DNA from 4 places in the Paenibacillus sp. TY11 genome. Region 2 is predicted to be linked to each of the others. Evidence: predicted binding sites of a transcription regulator. Region 2 holds the regulator's gene; each other region holds the start of a gene.

Region 1 (5,638 bases), 160 kb from region 2:
GTGGAGGAAGGCTTTACTAAGGCTGTCCACAATCTTCGTCAGGTTCTGATTGAAGAACCGCTGAGCGAGATGTGGTGGGTCTAACCTAATAGGGGGAAATGTTGATGATTAACGTCACCATTTGGAATGAATTTTTGAACGAAAAGTTGAATGATGAAGCTAAACAGATATATCCTGACGGGATACACAAAGCGTTGGCTGACGGCCTGGCAGGCGAGGGATTTGCCATTCGAACAGCTACTCTGCGTGATGATGCCGAGCATGGTTTGGGAGAAGAAATCCTGAATTCCACAGATGTGCTGCTGTGGTGGGGGCATAAAGCCCACGATCAGGTAAGTGATGAAGTTACAGCGCGTGTTGTAAAGCGAGTACAGGAAGGAATGGGCTTGATCGTGCTGCACTCGGGCCATTTTTCCAAGCCATTTAAAGCCCTAATGGGCACCAGTTGTGATCTGAAATGGAGAGTAGCAGGCGAACAGGAGATTATTTGGTCGGTAAATCCGTCGCACCCCATTGCAGAAGGCATAGACGCTAAAATTCTGTTGGAGCAGGAAGAGATGTATGGCGAGTTCTTTGATATCCCTGCGCCGGATGAACTGGTATTTGTTAGCAACTTTGAAGGCGGCGAAGTATTTAGAACTGGATGTACCTTCCGTCGAGGCAGTGGTAAAATATTTTATTTCCGTCCAGGTCATGAAACGTATCCAACCTATTACCAGCCTGATATTTTGAAGGTCATTGCTAACAGCATCCGTTGGACTTCTCCGACAGGCATCAATAAACCAATATATGGTAGAAGTGAACCAGTAAGGCCTCTCGGTGGAGTGCTGGTATAATTACAATCATCACATTTTGATGAGTTCTATAATAAACAGGTTGACAGGCGGAACCTCTAGGGATTCCGCCTGTTTGTATTTAACGATTTAGACATATACCTGCCGCGTTGGTTTGTTGTATAATCAGTTTTGGTCATGGCAACTTTATCGGTGAAGGTATTTAATTTAAGAAGAAAGTGTTTTCTTTCGGGATAAAGTATGCTAAAATGATATATACTAACAAAAGGAAAGCTTTATCAAACCGAAATGCAAAAGAAGGTGAAAAATTTGGAGAGTCAACCGCAATTTACAAAAATGTGTCCGCGTTTTGAAACCGCCTTTTCATGTCTGGGCAAGCGTTGGAACGGATTGATTATTCAATCCATGATGAGCGGTCCCAAGCGGTTTAAGGATATTTCCAATCTGATTCCCACAATGAGTGACAAAATGTTATCAGAGCGGATGAAGGATTTGGAAAATGAGGGAATCCTTACACGTCATGTATATCCGGAAACTCCTGTCCGCATTGAATACGAGCTAACAACCAAAGGCCGTGCACTTGAGCCGGTTATGGAACAGATTCAATTTTGGGCTGAGGAATGGATTAGATGAGCACCAAACTAAATAAGCGTTTCTCATAGCAAAACAGCCTTTTTCTAGGAAAAAGGCTGTTTTTTTATTTTGTGTATAGGCCTATATTACCCATTTCACAGAAATGATGTACATAGGTAGTACGGCTTAATAACCTTTGGCGCGCCCTGCAACTGAGAATAATCCGGCTGTTGTACGGCGGGGCACACGGGTTTGAATATCCAGTGCGGCCGAGCGGAATGTACCCAGGCACGAATGGCAAAGTCTTCCTGCGTAAATGGGTGAATGGCAGGACTCGCAAGGATAATCAAGCTGGCTGTATGTGGAGGGAAACTTGCCTGCTCTTACCCAGTCTGTGAGCAAATCCATAGGTGTGCCAGTTACATCACTGAGCTGGCGGGTGTGAGTAGAGGGATGCTTCCACAAATAGTTAGAACAGCGGTCCAAAAATGTATTTTCTTCCTGAGTACAAGTACTGCACAGGTTTCTGAGATTTTGACGGAAAACGGAACCACATTTTGGGCAATTCGCAGTATGTATCTCCATAGAAACCAGTCCTTTATATCGATATATAGTGAATATTTTAAATTTACTAGTTACATATTACTATGACTTTATACCCACATCAATCTTTATTTAAAGAATTGCTAATCTTTAAGTGTATGTTTAAGTCTGTATTGACATAACCTTGTTACTTATGTAATATAACTTACATAAAGTTACTTGTTGAATAAAATAAATTAGTGAATAATAAGGGGATTTTTATATGATGCCATCTTTATTTTTGGCCCACGGGTCACCGATGCTTGCTATTGAACAGACGGACTATACTGCATTTTTAGAACAATTGGGGAAAAGGATTCGCCCTAAGGCTATTGTTATCTTTACTGCTCACTGGGAAACGCAAGTGTTGACGATCAGTTCGATGGATGACGTGTACGGTACAATTTATGATTTTGGCGGTTTCCCACCAGAACTGTACGCGGTGAAATATCCTGCACATGGTTCTGTGGAACTGGCCAATAAGCTAAAAAAATTATATGAACAAAAGGGCATCGACGTACAAACTGATCGGGTGAGGGGACTGGATCATGGCTCCTGGACATTGTTGTATCGTATGTATCCTGAGGCAGACATTCCGATAGTTCAGATTTCTGTAAATCCATACCTTTCGCCCAAAGCACAATATGCCATTGGTGAAGTGCTGCGCGGACTGGGAGAACAGGATATTCTGGTCATTGGAAGTGGAGTGACTGTCCATAATCTGCGTATCGTCAAATGGGAAGAAACGAAAACAGAGCCTTGGGCTATTGATTTTGATGACTGGATTATTGAAAAAGTGCAAAGTGGAGATATAGAGGATTTGGATCGCTATGAAAGCGAAGCGCCGTATGCTCGCCAGGCGGTACCAAGAGCAGAGCACTTTGTACCATTGTTTATTGCAATGGGGAGCGGAAATCCGGCAAACAAAGCCAAGGTCATCCACAGAAGCTATGAGATGGGGAATTTAAGTTATCTATGCTTGCAGTTTTAAAAAGTGTGTCGCCGGAAGAAGGATTATTGTTTGGCGCTTCACTACTGCCCACCTTTATAAGAGGGGGGAGTGGAATTAAAGTAGGGAGTGTTATAAGCTAATAATGGCTTTAACACTCCCTTTTACACAAAAAACTATTTAGTATATCTGGCAAATATTATATCCGGCAAATCTCACGCGGACACAATTCACAATGACATACGCCTTGCAGCATTTCCAAATCCTTGACAACAATCATGCCATTATCATATTCAACTGCATTTTTCTTACGCAAATCACTAAGCATCCGGTTTACGCTTTCCCGAGTGGCACCGATCATATTTGATAAGTCAGTATGAGTAATTTTTTTATGAATCAGGATATGTTCGCCGTGAGGCTCACCATAGGTGTTGCACAGTCGGATGAGTGTGGAACATAGAGCGCCGGGCTTACCGTACATCATCAGATCGCGGAACTTTGTCTGAGTAATGCGGTGGTGCGACCCCATCCATTTCATAAAGTCAATCGCAAAATCACAATGCTGACAAATAAGCAGCTCAAGGTCTGTATGATCGATGACGCCAATATCGCTGTCCTCCAGAACCTCAGCAGAAAAGGAGTGCTTGGTGCCGAAAAATGGATCGGCTTGACCAACAAGATCGCCGCTTTGATACATATATAGAATAAGTTCCTTACCCTCATCCGTTGTTTTGGTTACTTTCACGCGTCCGCGCTTAATATAAAACAGCTTATCCGCTGTATCTCCTTCCCAGAACAGATGTGAGCTTTCTGGCATGACTCGATCTTTCATCATGACTTGCAGTCGGTTGAAGCTGGCCTCCGAGAAGCAACAGGTGTTACCGCGGGTTTCCATTACATTTGTAGGGTTTCTCATCGTCCATTTCCCCTTTGTATCCTATGTTTTTTATCTGCAACTTGATCAATTCAAATTCATTATATACCTGTGCTATGCGTTTTTGGGGCAAGAAGAGGGGGTAAAAGTGGCAGATTTTCAAACTTTGTGATTTAATTCACTTCATAAAATAAAATTTTAAATAGATTGTGAAAAAAATCACAATATATCTTGAAAACCTGTGTTACGATCAGTGCGTGAACAAGAGATAGTACACGAGATAACAGGAGGATGAGGGAAATGGCTGTTAAAAACGAGGTTATCCAAAAAGAGCAAAGCGCAGAGCAGTATATTCAAACGCTGATTGACCGGGCGAACCGGGCACAGCAAGCTTTCATGAGTATGAATCAGGAGCAGATTGACGAAATCGTACAAGCTATGGCACTCGCAGGGATGGATAAACACATGTACCTGGCGAAGTTGGCTGTTGAAGAAACAGGACGCGGTGTGTACGAGGACAAAATCACCAAAAACATGTTTGCAACAGAATATATCTATCATAGTATCAAAAATGAAAAAACCGTCGGTGTCATTGAGGACAATGATTTTGACAGTTTTCAAAAGATAGCAGAGCCAGTCGGCATTATCATGGGGATCACTCCAGTGACAAACCCGACTTCGACTACGATGTTCAAAGCGTTGATTGCCATTAAAACACGTAACCCAATCATTTTCGGTTTCCATCCATCTGCTCAATCGTGTAGTGCGGAAGCAGCCCGCGTCTTGCTCGAAGCAGCTGTTAAACATGGTGCTCCAGCTGATTGTATTCAATGGATTGAAGCACCTTCGATGGATAAGACCAATGTACTGATGAACCACCCTGATGTGGCGCTGATTCTGGCAACTGGTGGATCAGGCATGGTTAAGGCGGCATATAGCTGCGGTAAACCTGCTCTGGGTGTAGGCCCAGGTAACGTGCCTTGCTTTATTGAAAAAACAGCAGACATCAAGCAGGCCGTGAACGATCTCATCCTCTCTAAATCTTTTGACAACGGTATGATTTGTGCTTCCGAGCAAGCGGTTATTATCGAAGAGCCAATCTTCGAACAAGTGAAAAAATTGATGATCGCTAACGGCTGCTATTTTGTAAATAAAGAAGAAGCAGCTAAGCTCACTCAAGGAGCTATGAATGTCGAGAAATGTGCAGTGAACCCAGCAATCGTCGGGCAGTCTGCTGTGAAAATTGCTGAAATGAGTGGTATTACAGTACCAGCAGGAACTAAAATTTTGGTCGCTGAGATTGAAGGTGTGGGAACAAAATTCCCATTGTCTGCGGAAAAATTGAGTCCTGTATTGGCTTGCTATAAAGTAAAAAATGCGGAACAAGGTATTCAGCGGGCTGCTGAAGTCGTGGAATTCGGGGGCATGGGCCACTCGTCCGCTATTCATTCGAACGATGAGGACGTTATCGCTCGCTTCGCAAACCGTCTGCAAACAGGACGTATCATTGTAAATGCACCTTCCACACATGGTGCGATTGGCGACATGTACAACACCAACCTTCCTTCGTTGACACTCGGTTGCGGTTCGTACGGTCGTAATTCGACTTCGTCGAACGTATCGGCAGTCAATTTGATTAATGTGAAAAGGGTGGCGAAACGGACGGTGAATATGCAATGGTTCAAAGTACCTTCCAAAATCTATTTTGAGAAAAACTCGACACAGTATCTTGCTAAAATGCCTGATATCACACGTGTAGCCATTATCACGGACCCTATGATGGTACAACTGGGATATGTAGATCGTGTTATTCATTATCTGCATCAACGCCAAACACCGGTAGCTATCGAAGTGTTCTCTGAAGTA
Region 2 (5,638 bases):
ACTGCCTGAAAAGGAGCTGCCGGCTTTTAGCCGGGGGCAAGGGTATTACCGATTACTTATGTACCCTGAGGCAATCCAACAATTTGAGCAGGTGCTACAGCATTTTCCAAACAGCTGGCAGAGTCGCATGTATATGGGAATGGCATATTTTCAATTGGATGATCCAGTGGAGGCTGTATGCCATTTTCAGAAGGTGCTGCACCTGACTGAGCGGCCAGGACTAAAGGCTGTTATCTATAATGCGCTAGGCTGTCTGATGGCAAAGCAGGCCGACGTAGAGGAGGCGCAAAAATGTTTTGCTCTCGCGCATCAGTTCGATCCTGCGTTGCCCGAGCCGTTGCACAATATGGAAGCCTGTTTGTCCGGTGCCGAAAAGCTTCGATACGACAGCTCTATGATGACCTGGATGTAGTTGTCAGACACCGAGTAAGACGATGCATGCCCACCTCCTTAGGCGGCGTGTGCATCGTCTTTTTTGGCTGTCTTAATTTCCAAACAGGCGATCTTCTGCTATGCTATTATACAGAGTTATTATTTTTGTATGTGTCACAAGAAAGGATTAAGTTGAATGAAATTTGCGGTATTGGATTTTGAAACGACAGGCACCCAGTCCGCGGATGACATCATTCAAGTCGGACTTGCAATTATAGATCATGATAACAGCATTTCCCGTGTTTACGGCTCTTATGTGAACCCTGGCAGATCTATTCCACCTTTTATCACCGGGTTGACCGGAATTACAGACGATGACGTCAAGGATGCTCCTGCACTCGAAGAAATGATGATGGAGCTCGTGCCTATGCTGGACGATGTCGTGCTGGTCGGTCATAATGTGGCGTTTGATTTTAATTTTTTGCAAAACGCTCTGGATCGGTGCGGCTACTTGCCGTTTAGCGGAAGAATTTTGGATACGATGGATTTTCTAAAAATTATGTTTCCATCACTATCATCTTATCAGCTGGGTTTTGTTTCTTCTGAGTTCGGGCTGGCGCATGACCGCCCTCATCAAGCAGACAGCGACGCGTTGGCTACGGCTGAGGTGTTTTTAAAGTGTCTGGGTGAGCTTCAAGCGTTGCCTCTGATAACTATACAGCGGCTCAGCGATTTGTTCGCAGAGGAAGGCAGTGACCTTGGATGGTTTCTTGACGGGGTGCGTGAAGAGAAAGAGCTTGATCCTATTCAGGATTTGGAGGGACATCAGTTTTTTCGTCAGCTTGCACTGAAAGTGGAAGATTGGACGGATCTGGCTGCTCCGCGTAGAGAAGATGACCCGAATCCACTATCAGGCGTTTCCTTTGAGGAGTACATGGATGATGTGCGGGACAATTTGCGTTCATCCTTGAGCCAATATGAGGAGCGCGAGGCGCAGATACAAATGATTGAGGGTGTAAATCAGGCACTGAGTGAAGACAAGCATCTGCTAATCGAGGCAGGTACAGGAACAGGCAAGTCCCTCGGTTATTTGCTCCCATCGCTGTATCACAGTGTGAAAAAAGGACAGCGAGTCATGGTAAGTACACATACAATCAACCTGCAGGAGCAATTACGCGAGCGCGATATTCCGATGCTGACCAAGGTGATTCCGTTCCCGTTTCGGGCTGCCATTTTTAAGGGTCGGGGACATTATTTGTGTCTGCGCAAGTTTGAACATAAAATAAACAGAAGAGACTTCGCGACACCAAAGGAAGATTTAGTTACAGCGGCTCAGATGATCGTCTGGCTGACGCTGACGGAAACCGGTGATGATGAGGAACTGAATCTGAGCAACCGTGGCGGGGATTTTTGGGAAACGGTGGCCAGTGATTCCGAGTCCTGTCTTGGTCGTTCTTGCCCATGGTTTCGCAAATGCTATTATCATCGTGCACGTCACGAAGCAGGAATAGCGGATGTGGTTATTACGAATCACTCCAAGTTGTTCACGGACGTCAAAGCAAGTCATCAGCTGTTGCCCAGCTATGAACATCTGGTGATTGATGAAGCCCATCATCTGGAGGAAGTAGCTGGTAAGCACTTGGGAATGCATATGAAATATTTCACACTCGTGCATACACTGACGCGACTGTTCAAAGACAGCAAGAACGGCCAACTGCCTTCACTTCGTCAACAGTTGGCAAAATCGGGCCATGAGAAGTCGACGGATTGGGCCTCAACCATTGACCAGCTGTATCCACTCGTGTTGGAGGTTAAGGAAACTTGGGACCTGCTAAGCGACAAGCTTTTTGGCATGTTACCGGAGCGAAGTGATGCGACACCGGGTGAAACAGGGCAGTTTTCTTCCCGGCTCAAACCGTCGGCCAAGCCTGGGAAGTGGGATCAGGCGGCGGCGTTGGAAAATCAGCTTTATGTAACGATGAGCGAAATTTTGCGCAAGGGCGATAAGCTGATGCTGGACGTCAAGGAAGAGCATGACGATTATGCGGCTGATAGCCTTATTACAGATATTACGGGTCTGCTCAAGGATTTGGCGGGGATCAGGGAAAATTTGCGCTTCTTTATGCGTCTCGATGATGAAACAACCGTATACTGGCTTGAAGCGAGTGGGCAATTCCGTAGTAAATCATTGCAATTTTATGCGGTGCCCGTCGATGTGAGCCGCCAGTTGAAAGAAATGTTTTTTGACAAAAAAAGAAGCATTATTTTGACGTCTGCTACTTTATCGGTAGATAAATCATTTCAGTACATGACTGATCAGCTCGGCTTGCAGGAGGCCGCAGATCAAGGGCGGCTGATGACTTCGCAGCTCCCGTCACCCTTTAATTACAGGGATCAGGTGTTGCTGGTCATTCCACGGGATTTCCCGAGTGTAAAGGGCAGTGTAGGAGATGCACATTTTGTAGATATGCTCGTTAACTCTCTAGGAGCGACTGCTCAGGCGACGCGGGGGAGAATGCTCGTTCTGTTTACTTCCTATCGGATGCTCCGGCAAGTGTATGAGCCGCTCAAAGAGGCGTTAGCATCCAGCGATATTACCGTGTTGGGACAAGGTGTGGACAGTGGGAGTCGCAGTAAGCTAACCCGCCGTTTTCAGGAAGCCAAGGCTTCTGTATTGCTGGGAACCAGCAGTTTCTGGGAAGGCGTCGATATTCCGGGGAAGGCTCTGACTTGTCTGGCCATCGTCCGCTTGCCGTTTCAACCGCCGAATCACCCGTTGCTGGAGGCAAAAAGCGAGTTGCTCCAGCAGCAGAAAAAGAATCCATTTATGAAGCTGTCTGTACCACAAGCGGTCATTCGCTTCAAACAGGGATTTGGGCGGTTGGTACGTACAGCGAGCGACCACGGGGTCGTCATCGTTTACGATACGCGCGTGATCGAATCCTATTACGGAAAGCACTTTTTGTACTCGTTACCGGGACCAAAAATGGAGCATATGCCATCGGAGCAAATGGTGCCCCGCATCGCTGAATGGCTCCAATCCGCCCCGGAGACAGAGGCATAACGGACGGACACCTAAGCATGTCCGTTACAATTAGGGGGAGCAAGTATGAAATCAGATAAAATTTCAGAAGCTGTCGTACGGAGGTTACCCGTATATTTACGTTATCTGAATGCACTGCACAAACGGGAGGTGGCTACGGTCTCTTCTCAAGAGTTGGGACAGAGGTTAGATTTGAATCCGGCCCAAATCCGGAAAGATCTCGCCTATTTTGGAGATTTTGGTCGGAAGGGTATCGGCTATGATGTTACTTATCTTATTGAGAAAATACGCCATATCCTGAAAATCGACCAGCAAATTAATGTGGTATTGGTCGGAGCGGGTAATCTGGGGCAAGCCCTTTCGAATTATAACGCTTATTTAAAAGACAATATGAAGATTGTAGCGGTATTTGATTCGTTTCCGGATAAAGTTGGAACCAAGATCAATACGTTGGTCGTTCAACCAATGGATGAATTGGAAGCAACTGTTAAGGAAAAAAACATTCGAATCGGGATTATTACCGTACCTGATTTTGAAGCACAGCACGTGGCTGACAGGCTTATTGAGAGTGGAATTGGAGCAATCCTGAACTTTGCACCCACTACTCTTAAGGCACCGGCCAATATTCGGATACATGCCACAGATTTTACAACGGATTTGCTAAGCCTCGCTTATTATTTAGAGGACGGAAAGGAAGAAACACAATATGACAGTGAATAAATGGATAATTAAAAACGGCTCTTTTGCCGTAAATAGACCGGAAGCTGGGGTAATCCATGGTTATATGATTGTGGAGGATAGCCGTATTACTTACATTGGTGAGACTTTGCCTGCGGGTGAGGAAGAGACGGAAGCGATTGACGGTAAGGGACTGCTGTTTTTACCTGGCCTGATTAATACACATGGTCATGCGGCGATGTCTCTGCTACGTGGGTATGGGGACGATCTAGCTCTTCAAATATGGCTTCAGGAAAAAATGTGGCCTATGGAAGCCAAGTTTACATCTACGGATGTGTACTGGGGTACATCCTTGTCTGTGCTGGAGATGCTGAAAGGTGGCACAACGACCTTCCTGGACATGTACGATCATATGGATGAGGTGGCTCGTGTAGCTGAAGAGTCAGGTATTCGTGCAAGTCTGATGCGTGGAGCAATTGGATTATGTTCGGAGGAAGAACAGCGGATCAAGCTGGCTGAGGCCGTGACTTTTGCGCGTAACTGGCATGGTAAGGCAGACGGCCGTATTACAACGATGATGTCTCCACATGCGCCATACACATGTCCGCCTGCGTTTATTGAAAAATTCGTACAAGCTGCGCATGATCTGGATTTACCGTTGCATACGCACATGTCTGAGACGATTGCCGAAGTTGAGCAAAACGTACGCGACTACGGTTTGCGTCCGGTTGCACACTTGGATCAGCTTGGCTTTTTCTCCCGTCCTTCGCTTGTTGCCCATGGCGTTCATTTGAACGACGAAGAAATAGCTTTACTGGCTGAACGTGGTGTAGCGGTTTCGCATAATCCAGGAAGCAACTTAAAGCTGGCAAGTGGTGTGGCAAGAGTGCCTGAATTGCTGCGTGCAGGTGTTACCGTTTCTCTCGGAACAGATGGTCCTGCCAGCAATAATAATCTGGATATGTTTGAGGAAATGCGTCTGGCGGCACTCATTCACAAAGGAGTATCCGGTGACCCTACGGCAGTTCCTGCGAATGAGGCGCTGCGTCTGGCAACGGAGTACGGCGCAAAGTCGATTGGTTTAAAAGAGGTAGGAGCGCTGGCAGCAGGCAACAAGGCTGATTTTATCGCGCTGGATCTGAATCAGGCACATTTCTTGCCGCGTACAGATCTTATTTCCCATGCCGTATACTCTGCAAGCGCCAAAGATGTGGCTCATGTGTGGGTAGACGGTCGTCAGGTTGTGAAAAACGGTGAGTGCCTGACTATGGACGAGGAACGCATCAAACATGAGGCACAAGCCGCCTTTGAAGGGCTGCTGTCGCGCTAATTCAGGTGTCACATCCCCTTAGAGAGGAAGCACAGGTTTGAAAAATAAGAAAAAATGGATAGCGGTCGCCATTTTGGCCGTGATACTGATCCTGGTCAGCATCTTCTGGTATTATTCCTATGTTACTCAAGACCAGGTGGCTGAGAAAAATGCCGCTATCATTAAGGCTAAGCAATCGGGTGGTCTGGTCAGCACGACTGAGACATGGAAGTCAG
Region 3 (5,638 bases), 150 kb from region 2:
GTTATTTTAATCGTTTCGCTTTTGGTATTCGGTGCGCCGTGCTTATCCGTCACGGTTAGCGTAATTGTTACATCACCTGGTTGGAAGAAGGCAAGTTTCTTGTTCTCCCAATCACGCTTAGTAATAGCATTCTCATCATCCGTACTCAGATCCGTAATGGTGATCTTTTCACCCATTTTGTACTCTTTTTTATCAGTTGTAAACAGAGCTACTGGCGGTTGATTTGGCGGTCTTACTGTAATTGTAACTGAGTAAGGATCACTCCAGTTCCCTGCAGAGTCAAGAACAGAATAGGTAACTACATATGTACCCGGCTCCTGAAATACGTCCTGCTTACCTTCCCAACGTTGGTTCACAATCGGAAGACCTGTAGGAGAAGATTCCTTCGTCAAATACGTCACTTGGGTTTCGCCCGCATAGATATCTTTTTGTTGAACCGTGAAGGAAGCTTTAGGTTTTTGATTCAAATCCAGAACAACCTGTTTTGTCGTATTATTCACAGTATAAGGAATGTTTAATGCCTGTGTAATGGAGGTCAATGGCACCATAAATACATTCTTTTGTTGGAAAGCAGGGCCCTTCATTTCTCTCGCTTCACCGTTAACTGTGTAAATCTTGCTGTCAGTCTTGAAGCGCATTACGTTTGTACCTTGAGTGATAACGGTTTCCTTGGTAGCAGTGTCGTAATTAAACTGAAGACCGACACGACTGACCAGCGAACGGATAGCTACATAAGAAACCCCGTTCTTCACGGTCATTGGCTGAGTTGCCGTATATACCTGTCCGTTTTGTTCCATTTTCGCGCTGTTTAAATACAAAATCAGTTGATTGGCATTCATGGATGTTGGAGCTCCACCAGGATTGGTGATCGTTCCGTCTCCACCGTATACATCATTGGATACGTTCGATCCGTTGGTTGTATCCGTAGGCAGGCCAGTCAATGGATCATTGGATACGCCTGTGTTATTAGGTGTCACCGTGTCATTTTGTGTGCCTGTTCCAACTTGATCTCCGATGCTATTCTGAACGCCGGAATCAGCAACATTGGCCTGAGCCTGCTGTGCGCTAACCGAATCGGTGGATTGAACAGTTGTTGATGCTGCTTCTGCTCCTACAGGGGCTACTGCGGCCACCTGAGCTACCGCAAGCGCGGTGAGCATGGTCCATTTCTTGAAATTCATTGTCTGTCTCCTTCTATCACCAAATTATTATCATTCCCGTAAAAAGTCATACTATTAGACGCGCCAGTTGTTAAAAAGTTGCTGGGAATTTTGCTGATCATGAAAAAAAGGGAACATTCTCCTGTGACTGCAAAAAATTCAACAACAAAAAACCGCCTCCCATCTGACCTGATGTGGCGGCGGCTTCATAACCAGAAAATAGCTTCTGGACCATTACATTATGATGGACGACAGATAGCATTCGTTCCTGCAGTCTCCAGACGACCCTCTTCAATGAGTCGGTAAGCACGTTGAACTTCTTCATCTGTAGGAGACGGAACTCCTTCCAGCGGATACGCCTTTCCGAGCATTTCCCATTTGTAAACACCCATTTGATGGTAAGGTAAAATTTCGAATTTCTCGACTCCGTTCAACGTTCCGATAAACCGGCCCAAATTCAATAGATCTTGCTCGTCATCATGAATACCCGGTACAAATACGTGTCTAATCCACATTTTGCGCCCTTGCTCAGACAACCAGCGGGCCGTACTTAGCATACGGTCGTTGGACTTGCCTGTAAGCTTAATATGCTTGTCGTTGTCGATATGCTTAATATCCAGTAGCACCAAGTCTGTTACGTCCAGAAGATCATGGATACGACCCGCATCATTAAAGCCGTTACTGTCCAGTGTCGTGTGCAAATTCCAGCGACGTTTCACTTCTTTGAACAGCTCTGCTACAAAATGAGCTTGCAGTGTCGGTTCTCCACCGGATACGGTCAATCCGCCTCCTGAAGAACGATAATAGGCTAAATACGGCTCAATTTCAGCCAATACCTCCTCCAAGGTCATCGGATTACCTTCATTCAAGGCCCAAGTGTCCGGGTTATGGCAATATTGACATTTCAACAAGCATCCTTGCATAAAGAGCACGAAGCGGATGCCGGGACCATCGACGGTCCCGAAGGTTTCCAATGAGTGTATGTGGCCTTTCAACATGTTGCATCATCCTTCCCGCATCCGCTATGCGTGCGTCATTGTAATATATGATACGTAAAGCTTATTTACATTGTACCGTGGAAAGTACGGTTAATAACATCCAACTGTTGTTCACGAGTCAGCTTGATAAAGTTAACGGCATAACCAGAAACACGAATCGTAAGCTGTGGATAGTTTTCTGGGTGTTCCATTGCATCCAGCAGTTGTTCACGAGCAAACACATTGACATTCAGATGATGTGCGTGGCTTCCAAAGTAGCCATCCATCATCGAAACAAGGTTTGTTTTGCGTGTTTCTTCTTCTTTACCCAGTGCTTTAGGAACGATGGAGAAGGTATTCGAAATACCATCCAGACTGTGTTCATAAGGCAATTTGGCGACGGAACTCAGAGATGCCAAAGCACCTTTTTTATCACGGCCATGCATCGGGTTTGCACCTGGTGCGAACGGTTCGCCTGCTTTACGTCCATCCGGTGTTGTACCTGTTTTCTTACCGTACACCACGTTAGAAGTAATGGTCAGTACAGATTGAGTAGGAACCGCATTCCGATAAGCTTTATGCTTGCGAATCATGCTCATGAAGCTCTCTACCAGTTCTACAGCGATGTTATCTACACGGTCATCGTTGTTACCGTAGCAAGGATATTCGCCTTCGATTTCAAAGTCGACGGCAATCCCTTTTTCGTTACGGATTGGTTTAACTTTTGCATATTTAATGGCGCTCAAGGAGTCGGTAGCAACTGACAGACCAGCAATACCACAAGCCATGGTACGGAGAATATCACGGTCATGCAACGCCATTTCAATGCGTTCGTAGCTATATTTATCATGCATGTAGTGAATAACATTCAAAGTGTTCATGTACAGTTTTGCCAACCATTCCATCATAGGTTTGAAGCGGCTCAACACTTCTTCATAATCCAGCACTTCACTTGTAATGGCTGGGAATTCAGGACCTACTTGGACGCCAGATTTTTCATCCTTACCACCGTTGATTGCATACAACAGAGCTTTTGCCAAGTTGGCACGAGCACCAAAGAATTGCATTTGTTTACCGATTTTCATTGCCGATACACAACAAGCAATACCATAATCGTCTCCATAAATCGGACGCATCAGATCATCATTCTCGTACTGAATGGAGCTAGTTTCAATGGATACTTTTGCACAATATTTTTTGAAACCTTCAGGCAGTTTTTCCGACCACAGTACGGTCAGGTTCGGTTCCGGTGCAGGTCCCAGGTTGTACAGGGTGTGCAGGAAACGGAAGCTGTTTTTAGTTACCCGAGTTTCTCCACTTACAGACATACCACCAATGGACTCAGTAACCCAAGTTGGATCTCCACTGAACAGCTCATTATAATCAGGTGTGCGCAAGAACTTAACAATACGCAATTTCATAACAAAATGATCGACCAGTTCTTGAGCTTGTTCTTCTGTCATTGTACCCTCTTCCAAATCACGTTGAGAGTAAATATCAAGGAAGGAAGATACACGTCCTAAGGACATTGCTGCGCCATTTTGTTCTTTGATTGCTGCGAGATATCCAAAATACACCCATTGGAAAGCTTCTTTCGCATTGTTAGCAGGTTTTGAGATATCAAAACCGTGCTCAGCAGCCATTTGTTTCAGTTCATTCAAAGCACGAATTTGTTCGGAAATTTCCTCACGCAGACGAATTACGTCTTCTTCCATGGAATCAACTTCAAGGCTTTTCAGTTGAAGCTTTTTATCTTGGATCAAGAAGTCTGCACCATACAGAGCTACACGACGATAGTCACCGATAATACGACCACGACCGTATGCATCTGGCAGGCCAGTAATGATACCAGCTTTACGAGCTGCTCTCATTTCATCTGTATAAGCATCAAATACACCTTGGTTATGCGTTTTACGAATATGAGTGAAAATATCAACAATGCTTTGCGGTACTTCAAAACCATAGGCTTTGCATGCGTCGATCATCATCCGGATTCCGCCAAACGGCTGCAAAGAGCGTTTGAATGGAGCATCTGTTTGTACACCGACAATTTGTTCTTTATCCCGGTCCAGATAGCCCGGCTTATGTGAAATAATAGTGGATGGCGTATTCACGTCTACATCAAGCACGCCGCCGTTTGCCAACTCTTTTTTGGTAAGATCGGATACAATATCCCACAGTGCAGTTGTGTTGGCGGTAGGACCAACCAAAAATTCTTCATTGCCAACATAAGGTAAGATATTTGTTTCAATAAAATCGTTGACGTTGACTTCTTTAGTCCATTTGCCTTTTTTAAAACCTCTCCAGCCAGATTGTTGCTCTTGTAATTCTCTCTCAATCACCGACATGTAAATCCCTCCAAATTGTTTGGTCTTCCGGACTTGTGATTTTTTTCACGAAAAAACTATTTCTTGAGCCCGGCCTTTTCACCGATGCCTTACGCTCAGTGTCGGGACCTTTCTTACACCCTTATTGTAGAATAATGATAGAGTGTAGTATGTGACAAAAATCACAATATGAGTGATTTTTATCACTTTATTTTCCCTAGCTTCACGCCTGTACCTTTAGCCTTGCCGTTCACCTCCCTTCCCAAACCAACAGGCCCTCTATATAGAGAGCCTGCATCGGTATTGAATGGGAAAATGCTTTGTCACAAGCCTCTTCGTATCTATTATATTATTGGTCAAAACGTCCGTAGAAGGCATTGCGGTATACATCAGCCAACTCGGTAACCAGCGGCAACTTTGGATTCGCAGTTGTACATTGATCCTCAAAGGCGCGGTCAGCCAGATAGTCTACGTGTGCTTCAAAATCCTTCGCATCGAAACCGATTTGTTGGAACGATTCCTCGATACCGAGTGTTTTGTTCATCTTACGGATCGCGTCAATCAAGCTGTTAACCCCTTCTTCAGTGGTGCGTGCAGGCAGTCCCAGTATGCGCGCGATTTCTGCATAACGCTCATCCGCAACAAAGTGCGAATATTTAGGGAATGAAGCAAATTTTGTCGGTTTTTTCGCATTATAGCGAATGACGTGCGGCATCAAAATGGCATTCGTGCGGCCATGCGCTGTATGGTATTGTCCGCCCCATTTATGTGCAAGACTGTGGTTAATGCCCAAGAATGCATTAGCAAACGCCATACCTGCGAGTGTAGAAGCATTATGCATTTTTTCGCGAGCCAGCTTGTCACCGGTCAGAGCCGATTGCTCCAGGTATTGGAATACCAATTGAATGGCTTTAATCGCCAGACCGTCTGTATAGTCGTTAGCCATTACGGACACGTAAGCCTCGATGGCATGTGTCAGAACGTCCATACCTGTATCCGCTACAGCTGTTTTAGGCAGCGAATATACAAACACAGGGTCAATAATTGCCACATCAGGAGTCAACTCATAGTCAGCCAGCGGGTACTTCGTGTTGCCCAGGTTTTTGTCCGTAATTACTGCGAACGATGTAACTTCCGAACCTGTACCCGAGGTTGTAGGGATAGCTACAAATTG
Region 4 (5,638 bases), on a different contig from region 2:
CATTGATCGAATTGTTGGAAGAGGGGTAAAAGCAGGAATCGCCCTTAATCCAGGAACAGCAATTGCTGCGGTGGAACCTTTACTTGGCATGGTTGACTATGTGCTGGTCATGACCGTAAATCCAGGTTTTGCAGGGCAAAAATATTTACCCTTCGTGAACGACAAGATTAAAGCACTGCAAGCATTCAAGCACGAAAAGGGACTGAATTATACAATCGTAGTTGATGGGGCGATCTCCGAAGAGAAGATCAACGAATTGACATACTACGGGGTTGAAGGATTCGTTCTGGGGACATCCACTTTGTTTGGTAAAGAAGAATCCTACAAAACCATCATTAACAGATTAAAAAATAACTAATTCGGGGAGGAATAAAGCCATGAAAATTGCCATCGGGAGTGACCATGTGGCTGTAGAGCTTAAAGCAATTATTTCAGCTTATGTTCGTGAGTTGGGTCATGAGGTCATAGACTACGGACCGGAAAGTTCGGAAAGAACCGATTATCCAAGGTATGGAAAGATTGTTGCAGAGGCGGTTGTTGGCCAGCAAGCTGACGCAGGTATTCTCATTTGTGGCACAGGCGTGGGTATATCCATCTCAGCCAACAAAGTAAAGGGAATTCGCGCCGTAGTATGCAGTGAGCCTTATTCGGCACAGTTGTCTAAGCAGCATAACAACACGAATATTCTTGCATTTGGTGCGCGTGTCGTTGGAAGTGAATTGGCGAAAATGATTGTGAAGTCATGGCTGGAGGCAGAATTTGAAGGTGGCCGCCATGGTGACCGCATAAAAATGATTTCAGATATTGAAGAGCAGCATTTGTGCTGATAAACAACCACTTATAAAACATAAATGACTTGGAGGAGATTACATTGGCTAAAAGATTAATCGCCAGCACCAAAAGTGATATTTTGAAATTTAGCGCAGCAGATTTGAAAGAGTCCATCTTGGCTTCTGAAGGACGCGTCATTATGGGACAGCATCATGTGATGCTGAATTCCGGTCTGGTCGATGGTGTTACCAATGCGGAGATCCAAGCAGCTTACGGCGCAGATATGGTTATGCTGAACGGCTTTGACATGATCAAGGAAGAGTCCAATATCGGATTGCGGGATATGAAACACGGCAAGCTGGCTGATAAGCCTTATAGTCTGAAACAAGTCAAAGAATGGGCTGGAGTTCCGCTTGGAATTTATTTTGAATGTCCAAGCCCTGATGCACAGGTTGCGGGAGAGCAATATGTAGAGGCCAAAGAAGGAAGAGTCGCTTCCAGAGAGAACTTCCTGCGTGCTCTGGAGATTGGAGCTGACTTTATCGTATTGGGAGGAAATCCTTCCGCAGGTACAACCTTTGAACGGATCATTGAGGCTACCAAGCTGGCTAAAGAAACACTAGGGGATAAAATCTTAATCTGCGCCGGAAAATGGGAAGACGGCACCATCGAGAAGGTGCTGGGCGATCCGCTGAGCGAGAGACCTTCCAATGATATTATCAAGGATTTGATCGATTCTGGTGCTGATGTTATTACGTTGCCTGCACCTGGCTCCAGACATGGCATTACAGTAGAGCATGTCAGACAGTGTGTAGAATTTGTCCATTCGTATAAACCCGGAACGCTTGCTCTTTCTTTCCTGAACAGCTCAGTTGAAGGGGCAGATGTTCAAACGATTGCCTTAATCGCACTCATGATGAAACAGACGGGGGCGGATATTCATGCCATTGGAGATGGTGGTTATGCAGGAACACCTCTTCCTGAGAACGTATACCAGCTTGCGCTGTCCATTAAAGGACGCAGACATACAATCAAGAGAATGGTAGGAAGAAGCCGGTAACGATTGACCCGTGTAATTTAAAGACTCTATATTCTTTTCGTACTCCTTGGAGTGCGCGTAGAGTCTTTGGATTACCATCATTCATGTAAACGTTTACTTTCATAGAAATATGCCAAATGAGGATTAAAGGAGCGAGCAGTATGTCCAATGAAAAACTGGCAAAAGACATTTTAGCGTCCGTTGGCGGAGAAAGAAATGTCTCTAGCTTGGTGCATTGTGCCACTCGGTTGAGATTTAAATTAAAAAACAGGGATCAGGCCGACAAGAACCAAACACAAAATATTCCCGGGGTTATTACAGTTGTTGAAAACGGTGGACAATATCAAGTGGTCATTGGAAATACGGTTGGTGACGTATATAAAGACATTTTAAAGATCAGTAGCGTTGGAGATGACGACAAATCGAATGCATCCGCTGCTCCTGAAGGCAACTGGTTCAACAAAACGGTGGACATTATTTCCGGTATTTTCACACCGTTTTTGGGGGCACTGGCAGCTTCCGGGATTTTGAAAGGGCTTTTATTAATGCTTGCCTCGTTGGGATGGCTCACCAAAACAGGTGGTGTCTATTCGATCTGGTTCGCTGCCGCAGACAGTATCTTTTATTTCCTGCCGATCGCGATTGCTGTGACCTCTTCGAAGAAATTTGGAGCCAATACCTTTGTTGCGCTTGCGGTAGCAGGGGCTCTGGTGTATCCGAATATTATTACTTTGTATAACGATAAAGCGGATATTTCGTTCTTCAATATTCCTGTTATTCTTATGAGTTATACTTCTTCGGTTATTCCAGTGATTATCGCGGTTTGGTTGCTATCAATTTTGGAGAAATTCCTGAATAGAGTTATTCATGATAGCGTGAAAAATTTTATAACGCCACTTATCTGTCTGATGGTCATCGTTCCCTTGACTCTGATTGCGGTTGGACCAATTGGAATATATGCGAGCTTGGGGCTGGCTAAGGGTTACACTTTCTTATACAATTTGAGTCCGATTGTAGCAGGAGTCATTGTAGGTGCCGGGTGGCAGATGTTGGTTGTTATGGGGCTCCACTGGGCGTTTATTCCTATCATGTACAATAACATTGCGGTATACGGTCATGATACTTTGAAACCATTATTTGCGCCTTCTAACTTTGCACAAGCAGGTGCGGCACTGGGTGTATTCCTTAAAACTAAAAATCCAAAAGTAAAAGCGATTGCAGGTCCTGCAGCAATAACGGGTTTGTTCGGCATCACAGAACCAATTATCTACGGGATCAGTATTCGATATAGAAAACCGTTCATCTGGGCTATTATCGGGGGGGCTATAGCAGGTGCAATTACGGGTGCATCGGGTTCCGTGGCCATTGCTCCAGGTATACCGGGCTTGGCATCCCTGCCGATTTTCTTCGGCACAGGATTTGCCGGATTCGTAATTGCCATTATAGTAGCTTATGTATTCACAGCCATTACCACGTATTTCTTTGGATTTAATGATTCCATGGAAAAAGAAATGGTTGCAGTCCATGAAGAGAAGAAAGAAGTTGAAACCACAGCTCCTACGCTGACGAACGAGAATATTTCCAGCCCGCTGACGGGTGCTATCCAACCGTTATCCGAGATATCTGATGAAGTGTTCTCTACTGGAGCCATGGGTAAAGGCGTTGCTATTGTACCTGAGGATGGCAAACTGCTTTCGCCATTCAACGGAACTATAGCTAATGCCTTCCGTACAGGCCATGCGATTGGCATTGTATCGGATGGAGGAACGGAGATCCTGGTTCACATCGGCATGGACACCGTCAAATTGAAAGGACAACATTTTAAAACGCATATCGCAGAAGGAGATCGGGTTACCAAAGGTCAACTGCTAGTCGAGTTCGATATTGAAGAAATTAAAGCTCTGGGCTATGACATTACTACACCGATTATAGTGACCAATACAGCCGAATACTCTGACGTTAAGGTGTTAGGAAATAACCGAGTGCACACAGGAGATTCATTGCTGGAGGTCAAGCTATGAAGACTATGGAAAGACTAAATCAAGTCAATGCACCTCTGGTCATTCATGAGGTAATGAGCGAAGCGTTCCGCCCGTATGGGAGGCTGCTGCCTCATTTTAATACCACAGAGCTCATCAAGTATGCAGAAGAAACGACCAGCGTACCCGATCAGGGAAATCATTATGTACCTTCGGTGGCAGAACTCGAAGCCTTCGGTGTAATTCACCAGATTCAAGATAAGGTATACGGCCAACTTCCGATTCAGGCTGGTTTTTGCACGGGGCAGAATACGGGGCTGACCGGGCTGGAATATCATCAGGGCAGTGAGGTGGTAATTGCTGCTACGGACTGTATCCACCTAGTCGGCAGAGTGCAGGATATTGAAAATAATTCTTTTGACAGCGGAAATGTTCAGGCTTTTTTTCAGCCTAAAAATACGGTGGTCGAGCTATATTCAACGACACTTCATTATGCTCCTTGCAAAGTTGACGGAGAAGGGTATTTGACGATCGTGATCCTTCCGGCAGGAACGAATATGCCGCTTGATATAAGTGGGAACCATCAGGGAAATCCATTGCTTACGAAAAAAAATAAATTTCTCATGGTTCACAGCTCACAGACTGAAAAAATTGCAGCCGGGGTTCACCCCGGACTACACGGCAAGCTGCTGAATATTTCACCCATTTGAGTCAAACGCAATATTTCATAAAACAAAGAAACCGCTTCTGGAGCATGTTGAATGGTGTTTCCATTCTTCCAGAGGATGGTTTCTTTTTTTGTAGAATAATCTATAAAATTTATAGTGAGGAGGATCATAGCAGTTAGGTTGTGTAGGTATGCATTTAATATTTATGAAATTTGATTTTAAAAATCTACCTTTATCCCTTGAAATGAAATAGGGAAATCCCTAAACGTTTATAATTTGAACTACATTGTGATTGTGATCACATATAGCTCTATCTGCTGCATTAGAATAGAAGCATAAGCAATATTCATAGGAACGTAGGAGATGTCGTCGGATAGGAAGTATCGTCGAATGAATGGAGGAACCGGTATATGATAAACAGTAAACAGAAACTTGTGGTTATAGGGAACGGGATGGCTGGTATCAATACGGTCGAACAAATTTTGAAATTAACGGATAAGTATGAAATTACGGTCCTGGGAAATGAGCCGCATCCGAACTATAACAGGATCATGCTCTCTTATGTGTTGGAAGGCAGTAAAACGATTGATGATATCATACTGAACGATTTGCAATGGTACGCGGATCAAGGGATTACTTTATATACAGGGAAAATGGTGAAAAGCATCGACGGTGAGAACAAGAAGATTCACACCGAAGACGGACTGGAAATTGATTACGATGTGGCTTTGGTGGCTACTGGCTCACAATCGTTTATTCTACCTATTCCGGGCAAAGAATTACCGGGTGTCATCGGTTTCCGAGATATCGCCGATTGCTCGGCAATGCTTGAGGCGGCGAAGACCTATAAAAAGGCAGCTGTCATTGGCGGAGGTCTACTGGGGCTGGAAGCAGCTAAAGGTTTGGTAAACCTGGGTATGGATGTTACTGTCGTTCATTTGATGGAGGATTTGATGGAACGTCAGCTGGACCGGGAAGCCTCTGCGATGCTAAAAGCAGAACTAGAACGCCAGGGAATCAAGTTTGCTATGCAAATGCAAACTGCAGAAGTATATGGTCAAGATCGGGTACAGGGGCTGCGGTTTTCGGATGGAAGCGAACTGGAAGCGGATTTGGTCGTTATGGCCGTCGGAATCAAGCCTAATATTCAGGTGGCTGTGCAAAGTGGTATGGAAACGAAC

The links. Region 2 encodes Rex, which represses fermentation and respiration genes when NADH is low (regulators of the CRP and FNR family bind a similar motif). Its sites were predicted from a motif close to TTGTGAAATATTTCACAA; they were not measured.
Region 1: adhE (bifunctional acetaldehyde-CoA/alcohol dehydrogenase) is a predicted target of Rex. The motif match lies at 3,980-3,997, and genes of this name have one in related genera.
Region 3: pflB (formate C-acetyltransferase) is a predicted target of Rex. The motif match lies at 4,519-4,536, and genes of this name have one in related genera.
Region 4: nirB (nitrite reductase large subunit NirB) is a predicted target of Rex. The motif match lies at 4,744-4,761, and genes of this name have one in related genera.

Annotation. Positions count from the first base shown of each region.
Region 1 covers NZ_JCBAIQ010000002.1:160,033-165,670, reverse strand. Annotated here, with positions in the region: gene AC6EJC_RS02965 (sugar phosphate isomerase/epimerase family protein) at 1-84, shown strand, start outside; gene AC6EJC_RS02960 (ThuA domain-containing protein) at 105-836, shown strand; gene AC6EJC_RS02955 (winged helix-turn-helix transcriptional regulator) at 1,083-1,427, shown strand; gene AC6EJC_RS02950 (hypothetical protein) at 1,554-1,853, opposite strand; gene AC6EJC_RS02945 (DODA-type extradiol aromatic ring-opening family dioxygenase) at 2,173-2,940, shown strand; gene AC6EJC_RS02940 (Crp/Fnr family transcriptional regulator) at 3,098-3,814, opposite strand; gene adhE (bifunctional acetaldehyde-CoA/alcohol dehydrogenase) at 4,073-5,638, shown strand, end outside.
Region 2 covers NZ_JCBAIQ010000002.1:1,308-6,945, reverse strand. Annotated here, with positions in the region: gene AC6EJC_RS02120 (tetratricopeptide repeat protein) at 1-412, shown strand, start outside; gene dinG (ATP-dependent DNA helicase DinG) at 569-3,436, shown strand; gene AC6EJC_RS02110 (redox-sensing transcriptional repressor Rex) at 3,482-4,135, shown strand; gene AC6EJC_RS02105 (amidohydrolase) at 4,122-5,423, shown strand; gene AC6EJC_RS02100 (cell wall elongation regulator TseB-like domain-containing protein) at 5,461-5,638, shown strand, end outside.
Region 3 covers NZ_JCBAIQ010000002.1:154,173-159,810, forward strand. Annotated here, with positions in the region: gene AC6EJC_RS02920 (copper amine oxidase N-terminal domain-containing protein) at 1-1,181, opposite strand, end outside; gene pflA (pyruvate formate-lyase-activating protein) at 1,400-2,158, opposite strand; gene pflB (formate C-acetyltransferase) at 2,224-4,485, opposite strand; gene adhE (bifunctional acetaldehyde-CoA/alcohol dehydrogenase) at 4,814-5,638, opposite strand, start outside.
Region 4 covers NZ_JCBAIQ010000010.1:157,677-163,314, forward strand. Annotated here, with positions in the region: gene rpe (ribulose-phosphate 3-epimerase) at 1-358, shown strand, start outside; gene rpiB (ribose 5-phosphate isomerase B) at 378-827, shown strand; gene AC6EJC_RS13585 (DUF7916 family protein) at 872-1,831, shown strand; gene AC6EJC_RS13590 (beta-glucoside-specific PTS transporter subunit IIABC) at 1,972-3,831, shown strand; gene AC6EJC_RS13595 (DUF4867 family protein) at 3,828-4,499, shown strand; gene nirB (nitrite reductase large subunit NirB) at 4,868-5,638, shown strand, end outside.